Regions from separate parts of the Nocardia goodfellowii genome, predicted to be linked through region 3. Evidence: riboswitches for the same ligand, from Rfam matches in the RefSeq annotation. Region 3 holds a riboswitch; each other region holds the start of a gene.
The links. Region 3 has a riboswitch for S-adenosylmethionine ahead of BJ987_RS33115 (LLM class flavin-dependent oxidoreductase). Riboswitches for the same ligand answer to the same signal wherever they lie in the genome.

Region 1: another riboswitch for S-adenosylmethionine. It lies ahead of BJ987_RS07390 (rhodanese-like domain-containing protein); the one in region 3 lies ahead of BJ987_RS33115 (LLM class flavin-dependent oxidoreductase).
Region 2: another riboswitch for S-adenosylmethionine. It lies ahead of BJ987_RS03830 (aminotransferase class V-fold PLP-dependent enzyme); the one in region 3 lies ahead of BJ987_RS33115 (LLM class flavin-dependent oxidoreductase).

What each region holds. Positions count from the first base shown of each region.
Region 1 is NZ_JAGGMR010000001.1:1,714,093-1,717,358, reverse strand. Features, by position in the region: gene BJ987_RS07395 (O-succinylhomoserine sulfhydrylase) at 1-737, opposite strand, end outside; gene BJ987_RS07390 (rhodanese-like domain-containing protein) at 805-1,221, opposite strand; SAM riboswitch class IV at 1,237-1,352, opposite strand; gene BJ987_RS07385 (Rv0361 family membrane protein) at 1,404-1,856, opposite strand; gene BJ987_RS07380 (FAD-dependent oxidoreductase) at 2,107-3,266, shown strand, end outside.
Region 2 is NZ_JAGGMR010000001.1:922,738-926,003, forward strand. Features, by position in the region: gene BJ987_RS03820 (Pls/PosA family non-ribosomal peptide synthetase) at 1-739, opposite strand, end outside; gene BJ987_RS03825 (LysE family translocator) at 888-1,535, opposite strand; SAM riboswitch class IV at 1,651-1,765, shown strand; gene BJ987_RS03830 (aminotransferase class V-fold PLP-dependent enzyme) at 1,813-3,126, shown strand.
Region 3 is NZ_JAGGMR010000001.1:7,147,215-7,150,480, forward strand. Features, by position in the region: gene BJ987_RS33105 (glycosyltransferase family 2 protein) at 1-369, shown strand, start outside; gene BJ987_RS33110 (hypothetical protein) at 519-1,484, opposite strand; SAM riboswitch class I at 1,687-1,781, shown strand; gene BJ987_RS33115 (LLM class flavin-dependent oxidoreductase) at 1,793-2,878, shown strand; gene BJ987_RS33120 (ABC transporter substrate-binding protein) at 2,875-3,266, shown strand, end outside.

The DNA.
Region 1 (3,266 bases), 5.4 Mb from region 3:
CGCATCAGGTTTTTCACGGGGCCGTCGATGTAGTCGTGATCACCGAGAATGGCGCCGCCGAGCACCCGGCCCTGTCCGTCGATGTGCTTGGTGCCGGAGTAGACCAGCACGTCGGCGCCGAGGTCGAAGCCGCGCTGCAGCAGCGGGGTGGCGAAAACGTTGTCCAGCACCACTTTCGCGCCCGCGGCGTGCGCGAGCTCGGTGACGCGGCGCACATCGACCAGCGTCTGCATGGGATTGGCGGGGGTCTCGAAGAACACCGCCTGGGTCGGCACCGACAGCGCCTGTTCCCACTGGTCCAGGTCGTCGCCGTCGACGAAGACGGTTTCCACGCCCCAGCGCGGCAGGATCTCGTTGCACACCACGAAACAGGAACCGAACAGGCTGCGCGCGGCCACCAGCCGATCACCCGCGCCCAGCAGCGCACCGAGCGCGGTGAAGACGGCCGACATGCCGCTCGCGGTCGCGAAACACGCTTCGGCGCCGTCGAGCAGCCGCATCCGCTCCTCGAACATGGCCACCGTCGGATTGCCGTAGCGGGAGTAGACGAAATGCTCGATATCGCCGGTAAACGACGCCTCGGCCGCTTCGGCGCTCTCGTAGACGAAGCCGGAGCTGAGGTACAGCGCCTCGGAGGTCTCCTCGAAACCGCTGCGCCGCAGGCCGCCGCGCACGCCGAGCGTCGCCGGCCCGACGCCCTCGGGCAGCGGCTTGTCGAATGCGCCACCAGTGATCATGACTGTTCCTCCACCGAACTGTGTGTACCCGACCTGGCGGCTCCGACTGCCGCCGGCGCCCAGGTGCTCACGACTGCCGCCACGGCAGTCCCTGGGCACGCCAGCCGGCGCCGCCGCGGTGACCGTTCGCGTCGAGCGGGCCTTCGAAGCCTTCGTCCACGTTGTAGGCCGGGGTGATGCCGAGTTGGGTCGCGACCGTCGCGGCGTGCGCGGAGCGCTGGCCGGACCGGCAGAGGAACACCACGGGGGCTTCCGGCGCGCGGCCGTCGAGGGCTTCGCGCAGCTGATCGGTGAAGGCCTGGTTGCGTGCGCCGGTGCTGTCGACCCATTCGATGAGCACGGTGGGGCGCTCGATCGGGGTGGTGTCGGGTACGCCGACGAAGCGCCATTCGGCTTCGGTGCGCACGTCGATCAGGACGGCTTCGGGGTGCTCGCGCAGCAGGTCCCACGCCTGCTGGGGGGTGATGTCGCCGGCGTAAGTCATGTCGATCCTCCTGTGAATCCGCACTTGCCGCATCGGGGTTCGGATGCGTGCCAGGTCGTCACCCGGAGCACCCCACCGCGGAGGAGGGTTGCCGACCAGCGAGCCGGGGCTTGACGCTGGTGCTCATGACCTGAACTGAGATTGCCTGGACGGGGGCCGGGCTGTCAAACACCGAATCCGGCTCAGTCGCAGACCAGCCATTTGCCGTCGGAACGGACCAGATTCCAAGTCGCGGTGGTCTCTTTGCCGTCCGCCTTGGTGGTGACGGTGGCCTTGGCCCGGTCACCGTTGACGGTCTGACCTTCGATCTTGGCGATCTCCACGGACTTTCGGCCGCCCGGCCCGAACTGCGCGGCCAGCGGCGACTCGGCCTCGTCGAATCCGGCGCAGGCGGTGCCGGGCGCGGGCACCTCGTCACGCTGGGCACGTCCGCCGACGTAATTGCCGACAGCCGCGGCGATCCGGTCGGATTCTGTGACATTTTTCTCAGCCGGGGACAGCAGCCCGCCCGCGAACACGGCGACCAGCACGATCGCGGCCAGGATCGCGGCGGCGATGAACGGCGTCATGGACCGCTTGTCGGTCTGGTCGACCTGGATGGGTTCGTCGTCGGGTGTCGATTGCTGCTCGGTCATGCGTCGATGATCCCTTATCCCTGGTCGGCGGCACCCGTGCAGGCGGCCGAAGGCGTCCCCGATAGAATCGCGAGACCGGGGTCTCGCCGTCATCACCCATATGGCAGTGCGGCACGGGAGCGACCTGGGGGCTTTGCAGTTACGAGCCAGCAGCACCAGCCGCATCGTCAGGGGCAACCGCAGCGGTGCGTCGACTTAGCCTAGGCTAAGAAGGACGCCATTATTTTTCTACCGAAGGTGCGCGTAAGAGATGACCGAACAGAGTGCAGCCACTCGCCCGCTCCGCATCGCGATCGTGGGCGCAGGACCGGCCGGTATCTACGCCGCCGACGCGTTGATGAAGTCCGATGCCGAGGTCAGCATCGACCTGTATGAGCGCATGCCCGCGCCGTTCGGCCTGATCCGCTACGGCGTCGCGCCGGACCATCCGCGGATCAAGGGCATCATCACCGCCCTGCACAAGGTGCTCGACAAGGAGCAGGTGCGCCTGCTCGGCAATATCGACTACGGCACCGACATCACCCTGGACGATCTGCGGCGCTTCTACGACGCGGTCATCTTCTCCACCGGCGCGAACGCCGACCGTGCGCTGGACATCCCGGGTATCGATCTGGACGGCTCCTTCGGCGCCGCGGACTTCGTGTCCTGGTACGACGGCCACCCGGACGTGCCGCGCGAATGGCCGCTGGACGCGGAGAAGGTCGCCGTGCTCGGTGTCGGCAATGTCGCGCTCGACGTGGCGCGTGTGCTCGCCAAGACCGGTGACGAACTGCTGCCGACCGAGATCCCGCCGAACGTCTACCAGGGCCTCAAGGCCAACAAGGCCGTCGAGGTGCACGTCTTCGGTCGCCGCGGCCCGGCGCAGGCCAAATTCACCCCGCTGGAGCTGCGCGAACTCGACCATTCGCCGACCATCGAGGTCATCGTCGACCCCGAGGACATCGATTACGACGCCGGCTCCGAGGCCGCGCGCCGGCACTCCAAGCAGGTCGACATGGTCGCCAACACCTTGGAGCAGTGGGCGATCCGCGATCAGGGCAACCGCCCGCACAAGCTGTTCCTGCACTTCTTCGAGTCGCCCGCCGAGGTGCTCGGCGCGGACGGCAAGGTCGTCGGCCTGCGCACCGAGCGCACCCAGCTCGACGGCACCGGCAACGTCAAGGGCACCGGCGAGTTCCGCGACTGGGACGTCCAGGCGATCTACCGCGCGGTCGGTTACCTGTCGCAGAACATCACCAACCTGCCCTTCGACGAGCAGGCGGGCACCGTGCCGAACGAGGCCGGTCGCGTGCTGGCCGACGAGAACGCCGACGGCGCCGCGCGCTACTTGCCGGCCACCTACGTCACCGGCTGGATCAAGCGCGGCCCGGTCGGCCTGATCGGCCACACCAAGGGCGACGCCAACGAGAC
Region 2 (3,266 bases), 6.2 Mb from region 3:
GGCCCAGATCGGCCCCGGTGCGCACCAGCGCCCGCGGCGCGGGCACCAGGCACGCGCCGTGCCGCCAGGCCAGCCACATCTCCTCGCAGGAGGCGTCGAAGGCGACCGAAAGCCCCGCGAGCACCCGATCACCGGGCCCGATCGGCGCGTCCCGCAAGAAGAGCCGGGCTTCGGCGTCGACGAACGCGGCGGCGTTGCGGTGCGTGACCGCCACACCTTTCGGTGTCCCCGTGGACCCGGAGGTGAAGATGATCCAGGCATCGTCGGCGGGGACCGGCGGCGCGGTGGAATCGGCTATCGCCGTGAGGGTTTCGAACCCCGTGCGTTCGATCCCGCGATCGGTGACGATCGCGCTGACGCGTGCTTCGCCGAAGACCAGCCGCGCCCGCTCCTCCGGATCGTCGGCATCGACCGGCACATAGGCCGCGCCCGCGTGCAGCACCGCCAGAATCGTGACATAGAGCGCGCTGGTGCCCGACGGCATCCGCACCCCGACCCGGTCCCCCGCCCGCACACCGGCCGCGGCCAGCCGCCCGACCACGGTATCGACCTCGTCCAGCAGCTCGACATATCCGAGCACCGTCGTACCGTCGTCGAGGGCGGGCGCGTCGGGATAGTCGTCGGCCGTCGCGGCCAGGATGTCGACCAAGGTCCGCTCGGGCGGGGCGAGCGGACCGCGCAGCAACGGATTCGACAGCGCGTCCTCGCCCGCTACGGCGTCGACCTCCGGCTGGAGCATACGTCCTGCCCACCTCTCATAGACCTACCTGGCGCAGACGGCGGAAATCTTGCACTACCAGGGTTACCAGTGGGCAAACACCACGGTGACCAGCTGTCCACGGTACCTCCGGTACCGGGCGATCTCCGCGTGCGAACCGCACGCTCGGTCAGGCCGCCGAGGCGGCGGTGCCGATGCCCAGAGCAGCGAGAATGCCCGCGGAGGCCTGTTCCAGGCGCTCCCGCACGGCGGGCTTGCGCAGCAGCGCGACCGCCCGCGAGGCGAGTACCGCGACCAGCACCATTTCGACTGCGGCGATAGAGGATTCGATCGCGCCGAGCGCGAGGGTGTTGACGAAGGTGACCTCGGAGAGGAACTGCGGCAGCACCGCCAGGTAGAACAACCCGACCTTCGGGTTGAACAGGCACGAGATCACCCCCGCGGTGAACGCCGAGCGAATCGACGCCGGCGCCGGCTGCCGCGCCTGCACCGCCGCCAGCTCGTCGCCCGCCGCGGCGGCTTCTTGCCGCCGCTTCCGCAGCTCGACCAGCGCGCGAACGCCCAAGTACAGCAAGTAGATTCCGCCGACCAGCTTCAATACCCGATAGGCCGTCGCGGACTGCTCCAGCAGCGCGGCGACACCCGCCGCCACCACCAGCGCCCAGACCATTCCGCCGAGTGCCGAACCGATCGCCGCCGCGATACCGGGTCGGGCATCCGCGATCGAATAGCGCAGCACCAGGAACGTGTCCGGTCCGGGCGTGAGCGACAGCAGGATGCAGAGTCCGACGAAGCTGAGCAGCAGCGAAAGTGTCACCCCTCCATGGGACCCCATCGGATCGAATATTGCAACATTATTCTTTTGGATGCATTTTCATTCACCCGAACCGCACAGTTGACAGCGCGCCGGTGCGTCTGCCAATCTCGGGACAGGTCATGAGTACCAGCGCTAAGCCCCGGCTAGCTGGTCGGCAACCCTCCTCCGCGGTGGGGTGCTCCGGGTGACGACCCGGCCGTTCGTCCAATCGGGCGCGGCAAGCGCGGACTCGACCGATCTCTCGATTGCGAGTCCCTGGAACGATGGGATCTACGTAATGACTGCTGTGGCCACCAAGACCTGTGCACCGCTGGCGCGAGTGTCCGGCGACGACCTCCAGGTACCGCTCGTCCAAGGCGGAACCACCACCTACGCCAACTTCGACTACGCCGCCAGCGCGCCCGCATTGGCCCAGGTCACCGACCGTGTGCAGCAGCTGCTGCCGTTCTACGCCAGCGTGCACCGCGGCGCCGGCTACGCCTCCCGGATCTCCACCGAGAGCTACGAGGCGGCCCGCGGTTCGGTCACCCGGTTCCTCGACGCCGCCGACGACCAGGTCGTCGTCTTCACCCGCAACACCACCGACTCGCTGAACCTGCTCGCCGCCTGCGTCCCCGGCGACACCGTCGTCCTGGACATCGAGCACCACGCCAACTTCCTCCCCTGGACCAAGCACGGCCGCCGCGTCGTCCGCGCCGCCGACACCATCGAGGAGACCATCCGGCTACTCGTCGCGGAACTGTGCAGCAAGCCCGCCGCGCTGCTCGCTGTCACCGGCGCCTCCAACGTCACCGGCGAAGTGCTGCCGCTCGAACGTCTCGCCGAGATCGCCCACCAGTGCGGCGCGCGCATCCTCGTCGACGCCGCCCAGCTCGCACCGCACCGCCGAATCAGCCTGCGCGACACCGGTATCGACTACCTCGCCTGCTCCGGCCACAAGCTCTACGCCCCCTTCGGCGCGGGCGTCCTCGTCGGCCGCCGCGACTGGCTCGACCGCGCCGAGCCGTACCTGGCCGGCGGCGGCGCCGTCCGCGAGGTCAGCACCACCGACGCCCAGTGGGCCGCCGCACCGCAGCGCCACGAAGCCGGCTCCCCGAACGTCCTCGGCGCCGCCGCCCTCGCCGCCGCCTGTGACGCTCTCTGCCAGATCGACCCCGAAACCCTCATCGCCCACGAACGCGAACTCGCCGACCGCCTCCGCGCGGGCCTGTCCGCCATCCCCGGCGTCACCCAACTGCGCCTGTGGTCCGACAGCCCCGATGTCGTCGGCATCGTCGCCTTCACCCTCGACGGCTTCGCCCCCGGCGAAGTCGCCGCCTACCTCTCCGCCGAACACGGCATCGGCGTCCGAGACGGCCGCTTCTGCGCCCACCCCCTCCTCGCCCGCCTCGGCCTCGACGGCGCCCTGCGCGCCAGCATCGGCCTCGGCTCCAACTCCGCCGACGTCGACCGCCTCATCCAAGCCATCGCCACCCTCGTCGAAAACGGCCCCGACTGGACCTACACCAAAACCGACGGCCTCTGGAATCCCACCCCCGAAACCCGCGACTTCACCGACGCCACCACCGGCGCCGCCCCCTGCATCAACTGACCCCCGCCCCCAATCAAAAGTCGAGCTCAGGCGGCGGTATCAATCCCCGCCTGACCGCCTCCACCCGAAACCTCTCCACCTCACTACGCCCCTGCGCAACCACCTCCGGCTCTCTGCTCTGCGAGTACTCCCGCACCTTC
Region 3 (3,266 bases):
ATGTACCGGGGCGCAGCCGAACTCGACGCCGGGTACACCCGTTGGCTGTGGTCCGCTTACGGTGGTTCGCCTTTGGCTGCCGCGGGGGTGGGACTGCTTGTCGCCGTGGGGTATTGGATCCCGCCGTTGGCGGCGATCGGCGGGCGGGGCAAGCTGCGGCGCGCCGGACTTCTCGGATATGCCGCGGCGGTCATCGGGCGTCTGCTTGCCCGGTCCACCGAGACCGCGGCACCGCTGGGACGGATGGATTTCCTCGCGGCGCTGGCGCATCCGCTGTCGGTGGGCGGGTATGCGGTGCTCTCCGTCCGGTCGCACCTTGCCCACCGCGCCGGGACGTCGACGTGGAAGCGGCGTTCGGTCGGCAGCTGAGTCTGCCGTCACCAGGCGCACCGATTCCCAGGGTCTGAGCGGCGAACTCTGCTCGCCGTCACCGACTGTCGACTGAGTGGGGAAGGTAGGCCACGCATGATGTGGCCCGCCGGTCCGGGTCGCGATCAGCAACCGACCCATCGGAAAGATCAGGGCACCGTCGTGATTCCGACCGTCGGTAGGTAGAAACAGGTCCGGGCACCGTCGACCTCGGTGCCGAACACGGCGGCCAGCACCGTGCCGCGACCGGTGTCGACGGGAACCGCGCGAATGCCGCCCGTGGGGACCGCTCCGGCGAAGAAGTCGCGGACGGCCTGCTCGGCGAGCGGGCGAAGTCCGGCGGGGACCTCCGGGGGCACCATCCGGCTGAAGACCTCACTCAGCGGGCCCATCGAGGCGAGCCCCGCGCGACCGCTGTCCACGTTCAGCCATGCCACCCGCATGCCGGAGCCGTCGGCGCCGGTGTTGCCCGACGGGACGAAAGCGAACAAGGTCTGGCCGGGTTTCACGGCGGTCAGATCGAGGCCGGGGATCGCGATGTCGTGCACGGGCCACGGCCCCGGAACAGCGCCCGCCACGGCCGGGCTGCCGAGAGCCGCGCCCGTACCGCTGCACAGCGCCGCGGTGGGATAGAGGAACGGTGTCACACCGAGAGATTGCAGGGCCGTGAGGGTGGACGGTCCGACGCCGGGGGCAGCGGCTGGCGCGGGGGCGGCAGCCACGGCATCGGCGGCAGCCACGGCATCACCGGCTGGCGCGGGATCGGCGGCCACGTAATCGCCGGCAGCCCTGGGATCGCCGGCAGCCCCGGGAACGGCGGCAGCCCCGGGAACGGCGGCAGCCCCGGGAACGGCGGCAGCCCCGGGAACGGCGGCTGGCGCGCGATCGGCGGCAGCCACGGGATCGGCGCCTGGCGCGGGATCGGCGCCTGGCGCGGGGGCGGCTGCCATGTAATCGGCGGTGGCCGCGTGATCGGCTGGCGGGGCGGCTTCGGGTTGTGCCGTGGCTGGGGCCGGGACGCCGAGCGCGAGGGTGCCGAGAGCCAACGCCACTCCCATGGCGCGGGCGCGCTCCCGGGAGCGGCGGGAGCCGGAGTAGACGCGGCGGACAGGCACTGCGAACCTCCTTCGTCGGGACGATCGAGGTGCAACGGTACGCCCGCAAACTCGGGAAATCGGTCATTTCCGGCGCGCCCGGCGGATGGGCCGTAGTCGGGGCCGCGACCATAATCCGCGCTTCAGCGCGCGCTGACCAGGGCTGGGCTCACGGTGATTTCTACTCTTGTCGCCGAGTTCGCTTGCTCCCCATGATGTTCGAGCACCATCCAGAGCGATTGAGAGACCTGGCTCGCCGACGTCGCAGCAACCCCCCGGCATGCCGGGTGCGGGTGCTTCCGCCAGGAACGATGGAGGAACCCCTCGACATGAAGTTTCTGTTGTTCACCCTGGTGACCAGGGTGCCCGATCCGCGCACCGGCGTACTGCCCGAGACGCACGACCGGTTCCGCTCGGTGGTCGGCCAGGCGCGGCTGGCGGAGCAGCTCGGTTACGACGGGTTCGCCGTCGGCGAGCGGCACGAGGATCCATTCCTGTCCGCCGCGCCGCCGGTGCTGCTCAGTCACATCGCCGCCGTCACCTCGCGGATCACACTGTTCACAGCGGTGACGACGCTGAGTCTGCTGGATCCGGTCCGGGCCTTCGAGGACTACTCGACGCTGGACAATCTGGCGGGCGGACGGCTGGAACTGATCATCGGCAAGGGCAACGGCGCCGCGCAGGCGCGACTGTACGGGGTCACCACAGCGGATCAGTGGGACCGCAACCGCGAGGGTTACGAGCTCTTCCGGGCGCTGTGGGCCAGCGACCGGGTGACCTGGTCGGGCCGATTCCGGCCGGACCTGGTCGAGGCCCAGGCGCTGCCACGGCCCTACCAGCCCTCGATCCGGATCTGGCACGGCAGCGCGACCAGCCGCGATTCGGTGGAACTGGCCGCCCGCCACGGCGATCCGCTGTTCTCGGCGAATGTCACCAATCCGATCGAGCCGTATGCCGCGCTGGTCCGGCACTACCGGGAGCGCTGGGCGCACTACGGGCACGACCCCGCCGACGCACTGGTCGGTGCGGGTACCGCCGGGTTCCATGTGGCACCCACCTCGCAGGAGGCGCTCGAGGTGTACGGCCCGATCTTCCGGGCGCGACTGGCGTTGGCGCGCAAGCTCGGCCAGCCGATCGTGTTCGAGACGCTGGAGGACTTCGCGGTGCGCAGTTCGGCGCTGATCGGCAGCCCCGAGCAGGTGATCGACAAGGTCGGCCGCCAGCACGAGCAATTCGGACACGAGGTGATCCACCTGTCCGCCGAACCCGACGGGCGCACCGAAGCGCAGCACCGCGCGAGCCTCGAACTCTTCCAAGCCGCTGTCGCACCCGAGCTGCGCCGGCGTATTCCCAGTCGGCCCTTGGCTTCCGGCCGGACCGTCGATTCCCCGCAATTATCTGGAGTAGCACCGTGATTCGCACCCGTCATCGCCTCGCCGCGTTCGCCGGCGTCCTCGCCGCGGCCGGCACCGTGGTCGCCTGCGGTGGCGACACGGGCAGCACCGGCGCCGACGCCGGGCCGCCGCGGCCGGGCGGAACCTTGCGCTACGGCCTGTCGCAGGCCCCGACCTGCTCCGATCCGGCCCAGGCGGGCAGCAATCAGACGCACTATGTCACCCGGCAGATCGTCGATTCGCTGACCGATCAGGATCCGGAAACCGGCGAGCTGAAGCCGTGGCTGGCGCGGAGCTGGGAGGCCGACGCGGACGCGAAGGTCTTCACCTTCCACCTCGCCGACGGTGTCACCTTCAGCGACGGCAGCCCGCTCACCGCCGAATCGGTGCGCGACACCTTCGATTCCAT